One region of the Streptomyces sp. NPDC038707 genome, then DNA from elsewhere that is predicted to be linked to it. Evidence: riboswitches for the same ligand, from Rfam matches in the RefSeq annotation. Region 1 holds a riboswitch; the other holds the start of a gene.

Region 1 (7,237 bases):
ACGATCGCGCCGTGCTCCACCCAGGTCTCCACCGGGCTCACCGGGGCCTCCACCGCGTACATCCAGGCGATCTTGTGCCGCAGCTGGGTCAGCATCGAGGTCAGCGAGGGGCTGCCGCAGGCCTGGGCGAGCGTCTCGTGGAACCAGCCGCCGAGCGAGCGCAGATCCTCGCTGTTGCCCTTCCGGGCCCGCTCCTGGCCCAGCCGGACCAGGCCGCGCAGCACCTTCAGGTGGGCCTCCGTGCGCCGCTGGGCGGCCCGCGCGGCGCCCAGCGGCTCCAGCAGCGTCCGCATCTCCAGCACGTCGGCGGCCTCCTGCTCGGTCGGCTCGGCCACGCACGCGCCCGCGTGCCGGCGCGTCACCACGAACCCCTCGGCCTCCAGGGTGCGCAGCGCCTCGCGGACGGGGACACGCGAGACGCCGTAGCGACGGGCCAGGACTTCCTCGGTGAGCCGGCTGCCGCGCTCGTAGACACCCGCGACGATGTCGTCCCGGACAGCGGTGCACACCGAGTGCGCCGGAATACGCATGACCGACCTCCGCCTTAATCCCCGTGAAACGCCGACACTGGACGCCTGTTCCGCGACTCTATTCCAATGCACCGGAATTTCCGACGGGGGGCGGTAATCCATGGATATTTTTTGGACAACGGGTCCGGCGGACACCGTGAAAAACGGCGAAAGCCCCGGCTCGGTGAGCCGGGGCCGCCAGGGAACGCGCGGAGCGTCAGATGTGCACGCCGTGCCCGCGGAGATAGGCGACGGGGTCGATGTCGGAGCCGTAGTCCGGGCTCGTGCGCGCCTCGAAGTGGAGGTGCGGGCCGGTGACGTTGCCCGTGGCGCCGGACAGACCGATCTGCTGGCCCGGCTCCACCTTCTGGCCCACCGTGACGCCGATGGACGACAGGTGCCCGTACTGCGTGTACATGCCGTCGGCCATCCGGATCACGATCTGGTTGCCGTAGGCGCCGCCCCAGCCGGTGGCGACGACCGTGCCGGAGCCCACCGCGTGCACGGTGGTGCCGGCGGCCGCGTGGAAGTCGATGCCGGTGTGCGAACCGGAGGACCACAGCGAGCTGGACGCCTGGTAGGCCGTGGAGACGTACGAGTGCGCGATGGGGGCGACGAAGGTGTTCAGCCTGCGGCGCTCGGCCTCGCGCGCGGCGCGGACCCGTTCCTCCTCGGCCCGCTCGGCGGCCGCCTTCTCCGCGGCCTCCTCGGCCGCCTTGCGGTCGGCGGCCTGCTGCTGGGCGGTGGCCTGCGCGTCGATCTGCGCGGCGACGTCCTCGGTGGCGGCGAGGACCGGGGTGAGGCCGGTCTGGTCCACGGGGCTGCCGGCGGCGAGCGCCGGAGAGGCGGCGAGGGTGCCGATGACACCGGTGGTGGTCAGGGCCGCGACGCCGGCCGCCTGAGCGGTGGTGCGCTTGACCCGGCCGGGCTTGCGGTGCTTCCCGGTGGCGCACATGAACGCCATGGAGTGGCTGGTCCTTTCCTTCCCTCTCGCCTACCGGGTTAGCTGACGGGTTCGGAGCAGGAAGGTCTCCTACGGGCCCCCTCGCGGGCGCCCGATTCACCCCAGGGACGGTGGGTCCCCGGCTCCCCTGGCTCGCGCCGTACGGGGACTCGGCGATGGCTGTCCGGTGCCGCGGGTGCGGCGCACTGCCTGACGAACAGCCCGGACGACGCTACGGCGGCCCGCTTTCGATCCTCAAACGGATCCGGGTTTTTGTAGCGCATCCCACAGGTCAGACAGGCAACCTCCGCCCCAAAACGGGCATCTGAGGGACCGAGTGGAACAGCGTGGGGCCCTGACGGCTCGTGACCGTCAGGGCCCCACGCGCGCGTGCGCCGGACGTGCCGGGCCGTTACTCGGCCGACACCACGGTCACCTCACCGATGCCGAGCTCCTCGACCGGTGCCTTGATCTGGGCGGCGTCGCCGACGAGGACGGTCACCAGGCGGTCCACCGGGAAGGCGTTCACCACGGCCGCGGTGGCCTCCACCGTGCCCGTGGCCGCCAGCTGCCGGTACAGCGTCGCCTGGAAGTCGTCGGGCAGGTGCTGCTCGACCTGGTCGGCCAGCGTGCTCGCGACGGCCGCCGCGGTCTCGTACTTCAGCGGCGCCACGCCGACGAGGTTCTGCACGGCGACGTCCCGCTCGGCGTCGGTCAGGCCCTCCGCCGCGACAGTGCGCAGCACCTTCCACAGGTCGTCCAGCGCCGGGCCGGTGTTCGGCGTGTCCACGGAGCCGCTGATGGCCAGCATCGCCGCGCCCGTGCCGTCCGGCGCGGACCTGAGGACCTGCCCGAAGGAGCGCACGCCGTAGGTGTAGCCCTTCTCCTCGCGCAGCACGCGGTCCAGGCGGGAGGTGAGGGTGCCGCCGAGGCAGTACGTGCCGAGCACCTGGGCGGGCCACACCCGGTCGTGCCGGTCGGGGCCGATCCGGCCGATGAGCAGCTGCGTCTGTACGGCACCGGGCCGGTCCACGATGACCACGCGCCCGGTGTCGTCGGCGGTCACCGGGGGCACCGGGCGCGGTTCGCCGGGGGTGCCGGTCCAGGCGCCCAGGGTGTCGCCGAGCAGCGCGTCCAGGTCGGTGCCGGTCAGGTCGCCGACGACGACCAGGGTGGCCGTGGCGGGCCGCACGTGACGGTCGTAGAAGGCGCGTACGGCCGCCGCGTCGATCTTCTCGACGGTCTCCTCGGTGCCCTGGCGCGGCCGGGACATGCGCGAGGTCGCCGGGAACAGCTCCTTGGAGAGTTCCTTGGCGGCCCGGCGGGACGGGTTGGCCAGCTCGTGCGGGATCTCGTCCAGGCGGTTGCGGACGAGGCGCTCGACCTCGCCCGGGGCGAAGGCGGGCGCGCGCAGCGCGTCGGCGAGCAGGCCGAGGCCCTTGGCCAGGCGGGAGGCAGGGACCTCCAGGCTGAGCCGGAGCCCGGGGTGGTCGGCGTGCGCGTCCAGGGTGGCGCCCGCGCGCTCCAGCTCGGCGGCGAACTCCTCGGCGGAGTGCCGGTCGGTGCCCTCGGAGAAGGCCCGCGCCATGATCGTGGCGACGCCGTCCAGGCCGGCCGGCTCGGCGTCCAGCGGCGCGTCCAGCAGCACCTCGACGGCGACGACCTGCTGGCCGGGGCGGTGGCAGCGCAGCACGGTCAGGCCGTTGTCGAGCGCGGTGCGCTCGGGGGCCGGAAACGCCCAGGGCCTGGCCTCGCCGGGCTGCGGCTGGGGGTGGAACTCCATGGTGGCGAGCTCGGTCACTTGGCCGTCTCCTCGTTCTCGGTCTCGTCGCGGCCCGCCTCTACGGTCGCTTCCTGCTCCGGGTCCTCGGGGACATCGGCGTCCGGGGCGGCCTGCGGGGACTTCGGCTCGTAGACCAGGACCGCGCGGTTGTCCGGCCGCAGGCGGGCCGCGGCCACTTCCCGGACCTCCCCGGGGGTGACCTCCAGGACGCGCCGGACGGCGGTCAGGGCGAGCTGCGGGTCGCCGAACAGGACGGCGTACCGGCACAGTTCGTCGGCGCGGCCGGCGACCGTGCCGAGCCGGTCCAGCCACTCGCGCTCCAGCTGGGCCTGGGCGCGCTCCATCTCCTCGGGGGTGGGGCCCTCTTCGGCGAACCGGGCCAGCTCCTCGTCGATGGCGGTCTCGATGACCGGCACCTCGACGTCACCGGAGGTCTTCACGTCCAGCCAGCCCATGGAGGGCGCGCCGGCCAGGCGCAGCAGGCCGAAGCCCGCGGCGACGGCCGTACGGTCGCGGCGCACCAGGCGGTTGTACAGGCGGGAGGACTCGCCGCCGCCGAGGATGGTCAGCGCGAGGTCGGCCGCGTCGCACGCGCGCGTGCCGTCGTGCGGGAGCCGGTAGGCGGCCATCAGGGCGCGCGCCGGAACCTCCTCCACGAGGACCTCGCGCTTCTGCTCGCCGATGACGTCCGGGAGGGAGCCGTCGCGGGGCGCGGGCTTGCCGTCGTGGGACGGGATCGACCCGAAGTACTTCTCGATCCAGGCGAGGGTCTGCTCGGGGTCGATGTCGCCGACCACGGAGAGCACCGCGTTGTTCGGCGCGTAGTAGGTGCGGAAGAACTGGCGGGCGTCCTCCAGGGTGGCCGCGTCCAGGTCCGCCATCGAGCCGATCGGCGTGTGGTGGTACGGGTGGCCCTCCGGGTACGAGAGGGCGGTCAGCTTCTCGAAGGCGGTGCCGTAGGGCACATTGTCGTACCGCTGGCGGCGCTCGTTCTTGACGACGTCCCGCTGGTTCTCCATGGACTCCTCGTCCAGGGCGGCCAGCAGCGAACCCATGCGGTCGGCCTCCAGCCAGAGCGCCAGCTCCAGCTGGTGGGCGGGCATGGTCTCGAAGTAGTTGGTGCGCTCGAAGCTGGTGGTGCCGTTCAGCGAGCCGCCGGCGCCCTGCACCAGTTCGAAGTGGCCGTTGCCCTTGACCTGGGCGGAGCCCTGGAACATCAGATGCTCGAAAAGGTGAGCCAGGCCGGTACGCCCCTTGACTTCGTGGCGGGAGCCGACGTCGTACCAGAGGCAGACCGCCGCCACCGGGGTCAGGTGGTCCTCGGAGAGCACCACGCGCAGACCGTTGGCCAGGCGGTGCTCGGTCGCTGTCAGGCCCCCGGAGCCTGCCTCGGCTGTGGTCGTGTGACCCATGGGCATGTACGTCCCTTCGCGAGCGGAGGCGGTTGATGGAAACCGCGGTTGTGCTGCCGTTCCTGCCACTGTATGCAAAGCGTGCGGGGCCTTCGCGAAGTTCCCGCGGACGTACGCCGACAGCGGATCGCGTAGCCTGCCCCGGACCCCCGGACGGACGGTTCTCCCGCGCCGGGGGCGAGTCGCTCCCCGGCGCCGGCCCGGGCCCGCGGCTCCGGGCCGTGCACGGGTTGTCAGTGCCTCGGTCCACAATGGTCGGCGTCAGATCCGTCAAACGCTTCAGCACAAGAGCGCCCCGTAGGCGAGCGACCAGATCAGAAGGAGCCAGGCAGCGATGGCCCGCCGCAGCACGAAGACCCCGCCGCCCGACGATTCGTTCGAGGAGAGGATCCTCGACATCGACGTCGTGGACGAGATGCGTGGCTCCTACCTCGAATACGCGTACTCGGTCATCTACTCGCGCGCCCTGCCGGACGCCCGTGACGGCCTGAAACCGGTGCACCGCCGGATCGTCTACCAGATGAACGAGATGGGCCTGCGCCCCGAACGCGGCTACGTGAAGTGCGCGCGCGTCGTCGGCGAGGTCATGGGCAAGCTGCACCCGCACGGCGACACGTCGATCTACGACGCGCTGGTGCGCATGGCACAGCCCTTCTCCATGCGCGTGCCGCTGGTCGACGGCCACGGCAACTTCGGTTCGCTCGGCAACGACGACCCGCCGGCCGCCATGCGGTACACCGAGTGCCGGATGGCCGAGGCGACGGGCCTGATGACCGAGTCCATCGAAGAGGACACGGTCGACTTCGCCCCGAACTACGACGGCCAGGAGCGGGAGCCGGTGGCCCTGCCCGCCGCGTTCCCGAACCTGCTGGTCAACGGCTCCTCGGGCATCGCGGTCGGCATGGCGACGAACATGCCGCCGCACAACCTGCGCGAGGTCATCGCCGCCGCCCGCCATCTGATCCGGCACCCGAACGCCGACCTGGACGCGCTCATGAAGCACGTCCCGGGCCCCGACCTGCCCACCGGCGGCCGGATCGTCGGCCTGGACGGCATCCGCGACGCGTACGCGACCGGCCGCGGCACCTTCAAGATCCGCGCGACGGTCTCCGTCGAGAACGTCACCGCCCGCCGCAAGGGCCTGGTGGTCACGGAACTGCCGTTCTCGGTCGGCCCCGAGAAGGTCATCGCGAAGATCAAGGACCTGGTCAACGCGAAGAAGGTCCAGGGCATCGCCGACGTCAAGGACCTCACCGACCGCGAGCACGGCCTGCGCCTGGTCATCGAGATCAAGAACGGCTTCGTGCCGGAGGCGATCCTGGAGCAGCTGTACAAGCTGACGCCGATGGAGGAGTCCTTCGGCGTCAACAACGTCGCCCTGGTCGACGGCCAGCCGCTCACCCTGGGCCTGAAGGAGCTGCTGGAGGTCTATCTGGACCACCGTTTCAACGTGGTCCGGCGGCGCAGCGAGTTCCGCCGCGGCAAGAAGCGCGACCGGCTGCACCTGGTCGAGGGCCTGCTGACCGCGCTGGTCGACATCGACGAGGTCATCCGGATCATCCGGTCCAGCGAGAACTCCGCGCAGGCCAAGGAGCGCCTGATCGAGCGCTTCTCGCTGAGCGAGGTGCAGACGCAGTACATCCTCGACACGCCGCTGCGCCGGCTCACCAAGTACGACCGGATCGAGCTGGAGTCGGAGAAGGACAAGCTCACCGCGGAGATCGAGGAGCTGACCCGGATCCTGGAGTCCGACGCGGAACTGCGCAAGCTGGTCTCGGCCGAACTGGCCGCGGTGGCGAAGAAGTTCGGCACCGACCGGCGCACGGTCCTGCTGGAGTCCGCGGCCACCCCGGTCGCCGTCCCGCTGCAGGTGGCCGACGACCCGTGCCGGGTGCTGCTGTCCTCGACGGGGCTGCTGGCCCGTACGGCGACCGACGCGCCGCTGCCGCGGACGGCGGGCGGCAAGCGGGTCAAGCACGACGTGATCGTCTCGGCCGTGCGGACGACCGCGCGCGGGGTGATCGGCGCGGTGACCTCGGCGGGCCGGCTGCTGCGGATCAACGTGGTCGACCTGCCGCAGCTGCCCGAGCCGGCGACCGCGCCGAACCTCTCCGGCGGGGCCCCGCTGGCGGAGTTCGTCTCCCTGGAGGACGACGAGACGGTGGTGTGCCTGACCACGCTGGACGAGTCGTCGCCGGGTCTGGCGCTCGGCACCGAACAGGGTGTCGTCAAGCGGGTGGTGCCCGACTATCCGTCCAACAAGGAGGAGCTGGAGGTCATCACCCTCAAGGAGGGGGACCGGATCGTCGGCGCGGTGGAGCTGCGCACCGGCGAGGAGGACCTGGTGTTCATCACGGACGACGCGCAGCTGCTGCGTTTCCAGGCCTCCATCGTCCGCCCGCAGGGCCGCCCGGCCGGCGGCATGACGGGCGTCAAGCTCGCCGAGGGCGCGAAGGTGATCTCCTTCACGGCGGTCGACCCGGCCGCCGACGCGGTGGTGTTCACGGTGGCGGGCTCGCGCGGCACGCTGGACGACTCGGTGCAGACGACGGCCAAGCTGACCCCGTTCGACCAGTACCCGCGCAAGGGC
Region 2 (7,237 bases), on a different contig from region 1:
TCAACGCCCAGCTGGCCGCGTCGGTCGGTACGGCCCTGCTGTCCGTGCTGCTCGGCGCGGCCGGCCCGGACCCGGACGGCTTCCGGCTCGCCTACGGTGTGGCGGCGGCACTGCTCGCCCTCGCGGTACCGGCCGCGCTCCGCCTCCCGGCCGGGCGGCCGGGCTGAGCCCGGCCGCCCGTCAGCCCGCCGTCAGCTCCGTCAGCTCCGTCAGTTCGGACAGCGGAAGGGAGTGCCGGGTCTGGACGGCCTTGGCGCGCAGGTAGCGGATGTTGTGGGCGGTGGTGAAGACGCCGGTGGGCACCCGGTCCCGGACGGTCACGCCCAGTGCGCGCAACTGCGCAGCCTTGTCGGGGTTGTTGGAGAGCAGGTCCAGCTCCGTGACACCGAGGGCGGCGAGCATCTGGGCGGCGGCCGTGTAGTCGCGGGCGTCCTCCGGGAGGCCGAGGGCGGCGTTCGCCTCGTAGGTGTCGAGCCCGTCGTCCTGGAGGGCGTACGCGTCGAGCTTGTTGTAGAGGCCGATGCCCCGGCCCTCCTGGCGGAGGTACAGCAGGATCCCGCCGCGGCCGGCGATGCGCTCGACCGCCTCGCGCAGCTGCGGACCGCAGTCGCAGCGGGCCGAGCCGAAGACGTCCCCGGTCAGGCACTCGGAGTGCAGCCGCACCAGCGGGACCCGGCCGGGGTCGCCCAGGACGACGGCGAGGTGCTCCCGGCCGTCGGTGAGGCCGTGGAAGGTGACCAGGTCCGCGTCGGCGCGGTAGCCGTCGGCGAAGCGCAGCGGTACCCGGACGCGGGCACGCGGGGTGGCGGCGGGGATGTCGGGCATGCGGATCCCTCTGAGGCGGGTGCTTCAGATTTGAAGCAAGGGTACGGGGGACCCTACCGCATGCTTAAAAATTAAAGCGACGACCCTCGCCGAGCAGCCGGTGCGACACCGGGGCGACGGGGTCAGGAACACGCTGACCGGCGCCGCCAGGGAACGTCGTCCGCCCCCGGCGCGGCCCCCTCTCCCTGCAGCCCGTGCGCGATCCCCGCGCAGATCGCCTCCAGTTGCCCCACCTGCTCCTCGGTGAGCCGGTCGAACAGCAGCGCGCGGACCGTCTCGACGTGCCCGGGCGCCGTACGCTCCAGGACGGCCGTCCCCTCCTCCGTCAGCACCGCGAGCGAGGCGCGCCTGTCCGTGGCGCAGTTCTCCCGGCGCACCAGGCCGTCCCGCTCCAGCCGGTTCACCGCGTACGTCAGCCGGCTCCGGGTGATCTTCAGCGTCTCGGCGAGGTCGGTCATGCGCAGCCGCCGGCCGGGGGCGTCGGAGAGGTTGGCCAGCACCGAGTAGAACAGGTGCGGCATGCCGCCCTCCTGCTGGAGCTGCCGGTCGATCGCGTCCTCCAGGAGGCGGGAGGCGGCCATGTAGGCGCGCCAGGCGCGCTGCTCCTCGGGCGTCAGCCAGCGGGTCGTCATGCCGCCAGTGTAAGTTTGTTTAAAACTTGAACCAAGCCGTCCGTGGTCCGCCTCACCGCCGGCTCCGCCCGCCCGCCCCGGAGGAAAGAGCGCCGATGCCCCTGCCGTACGTGTTGCTGTCCGCCGCCGTCTCCCTCGACGGCTGCCTGGACGACACCGGTCCCGAACGGCTGCTGCTGTCCGGCCCGGCCGACTTCGACCGGGTCGACGGGGTCCGGGCCGGTGCCGACGCCGTCCTGGTCGGCGCCGGCACGATCCGCGCCGACAACCCCCGCCTGCTGGTCCGCTCGGCCGAGCGGCGCGCGGCCCGGCGTGCGGAGGGCCGCCCGGAGCACCCGCTGAAGGTCGCCGTCACCGGCTCAGGCGATCTCGACCCGGCGGCGCGGTTCTGGCACACCGGCGGCGACAAGCTCGTCTGTACGACCGACCAGGGCGCCGTACGGGCCACCCGCCTCCTCGGGGACACCGCCGACGTCGTCCCGCTCGGTCCCGCCCTGGACTGGCGGGTCCTGCTGGAGCACCTGTACGACGCGCGCGGGGTGCGGCGCCTGTTGGTCGAGGGCGGCGGCACGGTGCACACCCAGCTTCTCCAGCAGGGCCTGGCCGACGAGCTCCAGCTCGTCCTCGCCCCGCTGCTGGTCGGTGACCCGGCGGCCCCGCGGCTGTTCGGCCCGGGCGCCTACCCGGGCGGACGGCTGCGGCTGCTGGACACCCGCCGGATCGAGGACGTCGTCCTGATGCGCTACGCGCCCACGGCTCCCGGGACCGGTACGGCCGCCACCGCCGCCGACCGCCACTGGCTGCGCACCGCCTGTGAACTGGCGGCCCTGTGCCCGCCCTCGCGGACGGCGTTCAGCGTGGGTGCGGTCGTGGTCGCCGCCGACGGCACGGAGCTGGCCCGGGGGTACTCGCGCGAGGGCGGCGACCCGGTGGTGCACGCGGAGGAGGCGGCGCTCGCGAAGACCGGCCCGGACGACCCGCGGCTGCCCGGCGCCACGGTGTACTCCAGCCTGGAGCCGTGCGCCCGCCGCGCCTCCCGGCCGGCGCCCTGTGCGGAGCTGATCCTGCGGGCGGGGGTGCGCCGGGTGGTCACCGCCTGGCGGGAGCCCGACACCTTCGTGGCGGCGGCGGACGGCACGGGGGTGCTGACGGCGGCGGGCGCCCGGGTCGTCGTCCTGCCGGAGCTGGAGGACCTCGCGAAGGCGCCGAACGGGCATCTGCCGGGCTGAGCCGGACCGGGCGCCCGGGGCACCGGGGCACCGGGGGCACCGGGGGCGCACATACACCCAGGGCCCGGAATCCTTGGGATTCCGGGCCCTGGGCCTTCAGTAGCGGGGACAGGATTTGAACCTGCGACCTCTGGGTTATGAGCCCAGCGAGCTACCGAGCTGCTCCACCCCGCGTCGTTGTGACTCCAGTGTACGTCATCCGCGGGATGGTTCGCACACCGGTTTCGGCGGGCCCCCGGCCGGGCGGGCACAAGAGTCACGCAAGGTGATCGGGTGAGCGCAGTCCGCATAACATCTGAGTCACCATCAAAATCGCGAGTGACTGCTGACCGTTTCTGAGTGTCGATCACTTTGCCCGACTTGACGGGATAGTTGCTGATAACTCCACCGGTAAAAACGTTAATGATCAAGGGGACCGGCTTGGAAAGTGACTGTCAGGTCTATTAACGTTCGATAACGCAGCGCGGTCGTCCCAGCCGTCACAAGAGGCGGCTCCGTGCGCACGCGCCGAATCCCGCGAGGGAACCGGGGAACCACCACTTTGGGGTGAATCACGCGGATACCCGCCGTGTACTCACGCGAGTCCACGACCGGTATACGCGCGTAGGAGACCTTCCTGCTCCGAACCCGTCAGCTAACCCGGTAGGCGGAGGAAGGAAAGGAGCGCGCCCGCGTGGCGTCCAACCGGCCTGGCCCCGAAGCCCCGTCCATACCGGCACAGCCCGAGAGCGAGCCCGAGGTCTTCGGCTTCGGTGCCTACCGTGCCGACGAGGGCCCGTGGGAGGAGTGGAACCCCACCGAGGACTCCGTCGCCCCGGTCCGCGGCCGGCACCGGGTCGCCAAGCAGCGCGGCGGCTTCGCCCGCAGCTCCACCGTCCTCGGCGTCGGTGTCATGGCCGCGGTCGGCGCGGGCGGCATGGCCAGCGCCGACGACGGCAAGGCGCCCGTCTCCCTCTCCATGCCGGACCTGCCCTCGGTCGGCTCCCTCCTCCACGACGGTTCCGACGACGACCGGCCCGCCGAGGCCGCCGCGGCCACCACGCTCGCCACCGTCGCCGTGACCTCCGACACCGGCCAGGACAGCGCCGACGCGGGCGAGGTGCTGCGCAACCGGATCATGGCGCAGGCCGAGCAGCAGCAGGGCCAGGCCGACAGCAAGGCCGCCGCCGCCGCGCTCGCCGCCGCCGAGAAGCAGACCGCCGCGGCCGCCGCCCAGGCCGAGCAGCAGGCCGCCGCCCAGGCCGCCGCCGCCAAGGAGAAGGCGGAGGCCCAGGCGGAGAAGGCGGAAGCCGAGGCGAAGAAGGCGGCGGAGGAGAAGCGGCTGGCCGCGCTGGCCCGGCAGTACGCGCTGCCCACCTCCTCGTACACGATCACCTCGACGTTCGGGCAGGCCGGCTCGATGTGGTCCTCCGGCCACCACACCGGCCTCGACTTCGCCGCCCCCACCGGCACCCTGATCAAGGCCGTGCACAGCGGCACGATCACCGAGGCGGGCTGGGCCGGCGCGTACGGCTACCGCACCGTCCTGACCCTGGACGACGGCACCGAGCTGTGGTTCTGCCACCAGTCCTCGGTCAATGTCACGGCCGGTCAGAAGGTCGCCACCGGTGAGGTCATCGGCCGTGTCGGCGCCACCGGCAACGTCACCGGCCCGCACCTGCACTTCGAGGTCCACCCCGGCGGCTCCCCCACCGGCATCGACCCGATGGCATGGCTGCGCGACAAGGGCCTCACCCCCTGACGACCAGGGGCCTCACCCCTCACGACGAGGGGCCTCACCCCTCACGACGAGGGCCCTCACCCTGACGGCTCATCCCAGGAAAGCGGGAATCCGGCGCCGGCGGCGGGATGCGATCAGCCTCCGCCGGTGTTGGCATGACGTATGACGTCACTTCGTAAGCTCGGCTCCTCCGACCTGGAAGTCTTCCCGCTCTCCCTGGGCGGCAACGTCTTCGGCTGGACCGCCGACGAGCAGACCTCCTTCGCCGTCCTCGACGCCTACACCGCGGCCGGCGGCAACTTCGTCGACACCGCAGACGTGTACTCGGCCTGGGTCGACGGCAACAAGGGCGGCGAGTCCGAGACCATCCTCGGCAAGTGGCTGAAGGCCCGCGGCAACCGCTCCGACGTGGTCGTCGCGACCAAGGTCAGCCAGCACCCCGAGTTCCAGGGCCTGTCCGCCGCCAACATCAAGGCCGCCGCCGACGCCTCGCTGCGCCGCCTGGGCACCGACTACATCGACCTCTACTACACCCACTTCGACCAGCCCGAGGTGCCGGTCGAGGAGATCATCGGCGCGCTGGACGAGCTGGTGAAGGCCGGCAAGGTCCGGCACATCGCCGCCTCCAACATCAGCGCCGAGCGCCTGCGCGCGTCCCTGGAGTTCTCCGACCGCGAGGGCCTCGCCCGCTACGTCGCCGTCCAGCCGCACTACAACCTGGTCTCCCGCGACACCTACGAGGGCCCGCTCCAGGCGGTCGCCGCCGCCGAGGGCCTGTCCGCGGTTCCGTACTTCGCGCTGGCCTCGGGCTTCCTGACCGGCAAGTACCGGCCCGGCGCGACGGTGGACAGCGCCCGCGCCGACCGGGTCCAGGACTACGTGGCCTCCGAGCGCGGGCAGCGGGTGCTGGCCGCCCTGGACGAGGTCGCCGCCGCCCACGAGGCCCCGGTCGCCACGGTCGCCCTGGCCTGGCTGGCCGCCCAGCCGACGGTCACCGCCCCCATCGCCTCCGCCCGCACCCCGGAGCAGCTTCCCGCCCTGCTCGGCGTGGCGGAGCTGAAGCTGACCGACGCGGAGGTCGCGCAGCTGACGGAGGCCTCGGCCTAGTCCGCCGTCACGGCGGCGCGGCCCGGCGGCGCCGTCCGCACGGGTGCCCCGCGGTCAGGTCCGGTACGGGTCGTACGGGGCGTACGTCACCGCCGGGTATCCGTACGGCGCCGCCGGCCGGTACACCGGGGCCGGCGCGGCGGCCCGGCTCGCGTACTCCAGCGCCGGCCGGGCCACGTGCCGCCGCCGCCACAGCTCCTCCAGCAGCTCCCGCTCCCGCACGGTGAAGTCCGCCCCGGCCCTGCCCGCGCGCCCGCGCCACCGCAGGAAGGCGAGCGAGGTGGCGTAGCCCTCGTAGCGGGCCACCTCGCGGGCCGCGGGGCGGCCGTGGTGGTGCCGGGCGTAGTCCCGGGCCATCCGGCGCGCCCGCATCGACCCGAGCGCGAACGGCTCGCCCGGCCCCAGCCACCCGGCCAGCACATACGCCGGGAGCTCCGCCCGCACGGTGCGCAGCTCCCGCTGCCGGGTCCAGACCGCGAGCCAGGTCACCAGCCCGAACGCGGGCACCATGAAGCCGCCGTAGACGGCGAAGAACCCGTACTGACCGAAGGTGGCCGAGCCGTTCCAGAAGGCGTGCATGCCCATCGCGAGCAGCAGTCCGCCCGCCGGCAGCAGGATCCGCCGGACGGGCCGGCGCTCGCCGGACAGCGCGGCGATGCCGAAGCCGATGCCGGTCAGCACGGTGAACAGGGGGTGCGCGAACGGGGACATCACGATGCGCACGAAGAACGTCGCCGCGGTGACGGAGGCGATGCCCCGGTCGCCGGTGAGCTGGTCGGTCCCGAAGGCCGTACCGAGGTAGAGGATGTTCTCGGTGAACGCGAAGCCGGTGGCGGTGGTCCCCGCTATCACCACGCCGTCCACGATCCCGGTGAAGTCGCGTCTGCGGAACAGGAAGACCAGCAGGACGGCGGCGGCCTTCGCGGACTCCTCCACGACCGGCGCTATCACCGTGGCGCCGAGGGTGTCGGCGCTCGCCGGGTCGGCGGTGGAGGTGGCGATCCACTCGGTGGCGAAGCTGTTGGCCACGATGGCGATCAGCGCGGCCGCGCAGGCTCCCCAGGCGAAGGAGAACACCAGGTTCCGCCAGGGGCCCGGCTCCACCCGGTCCAGCCACCGGAAGGCGGCGATCAGCCAGGGCACCGGCAGCACGGCCAGCCCGAGCCCGACGAGGAACCCGTCCGTGCCGGTCTGCCGCCGCACCAGCGCGAGGATGACCAGCCCGGACAGCGCCAGCAGCGTGCTCGGCGCCCCGTACCGCACCCACCTGCGCTGCCACCAGTGCGGGTGGCGGAGCCCGCCCTCGCCGGGGCTCGGGGGGCGGGTCGGGAACGGGGGACTGGTGGCCACGGCATCGACCCTAACGGTGACGGGACGAGGGGCTGATCGGATTATCGGCCTGGACGGCGGGTGGTCCGTGGTCCGTGGCCTTCCGGTCGGCTATCCGTCCTGGCGGTGCGGTACGCGTCGGAACAGCAGGTCGTTCACGACGTGTCCCTTGTCCAGTCCCTGCCCCTCGAAACGGGTCAGCGGCCGGAACTCCGGGCGCGGCGCGAAACCGCCGTCCGGCTGCGTGTTCTCGAAGTCGGGGTGCGCGGTGAGCACGTCCAGCATCTGCTCGGCGTACGGCTCCCAGTCCGTGGCGCAGTGCAGCAGCGCGCCGGGCTTCAGCCGGGTGGCGGCGAGCGTCAGGAACTCCGGCTGGATGAGCCGCCGCTTGTGGT

The links. Region 1 has a riboswitch for cyclic di-AMP ahead of AB0E62_RS22470 (M23 family metallopeptidase). Riboswitches for the same ligand answer to the same signal wherever they lie in the genome.
Region 2: another riboswitch for cyclic di-AMP. It lies ahead of AB0E62_RS02655 (M23 family metallopeptidase); the one in region 1 lies ahead of AB0E62_RS22470 (M23 family metallopeptidase).

The regions. Positions count from the first base shown of each region.
Region 1 is NZ_JBEZUP010000016.1:61,791-69,027, forward strand. Features, by position in the region: gene AB0E62_RS22465 (GntR family transcriptional regulator) at 1-530, opposite strand, end outside; gene AB0E62_RS22470 (M23 family metallopeptidase) at 727-1,473, opposite strand; cyclic di-AMP (ydaO/yuaA leader) riboswitch at 1,486-1,638, opposite strand; gene AB0E62_RS22475 (pitrilysin family protein) at 1,865-3,253, opposite strand; gene AB0E62_RS22480 (pitrilysin family protein) at 3,250-4,653, opposite strand; gene AB0E62_RS22485 (DNA topoisomerase IV subunit A) at 4,982-7,237, shown strand, end outside.
Region 2 is NZ_JBEZUP010000002.1:19,123-26,359, reverse strand. Features, by position in the region: gene AB0E62_RS02680 (DHA2 family efflux MFS transporter permease subunit) at 1-167, shown strand, start outside; gene ribA (GTP cyclohydrolase II) at 181-825, opposite strand; gene AB0E62_RS02670 (MarR family transcriptional regulator) at 948-1,457, opposite strand; gene AB0E62_RS02665 (dihydrofolate reductase family protein) at 1,553-2,686, shown strand; tRNA gene AB0E62_RS02660 (tRNA-Met) at 2,787-2,860, opposite strand; cyclic di-AMP (ydaO/yuaA leader) riboswitch at 3,182-3,352, shown strand; gene AB0E62_RS02655 (M23 family metallopeptidase) at 3,360-4,427, shown strand; gene AB0E62_RS02650 (aldo/keto reductase) at 4,569-5,513, shown strand; gene AB0E62_RS02645 (PrsW family intramembrane metalloprotease) at 5,568-6,863, opposite strand; gene trmB (tRNA (guanosine(46)-N7)-methyltransferase TrmB) at 6,954-7,237, opposite strand, start outside.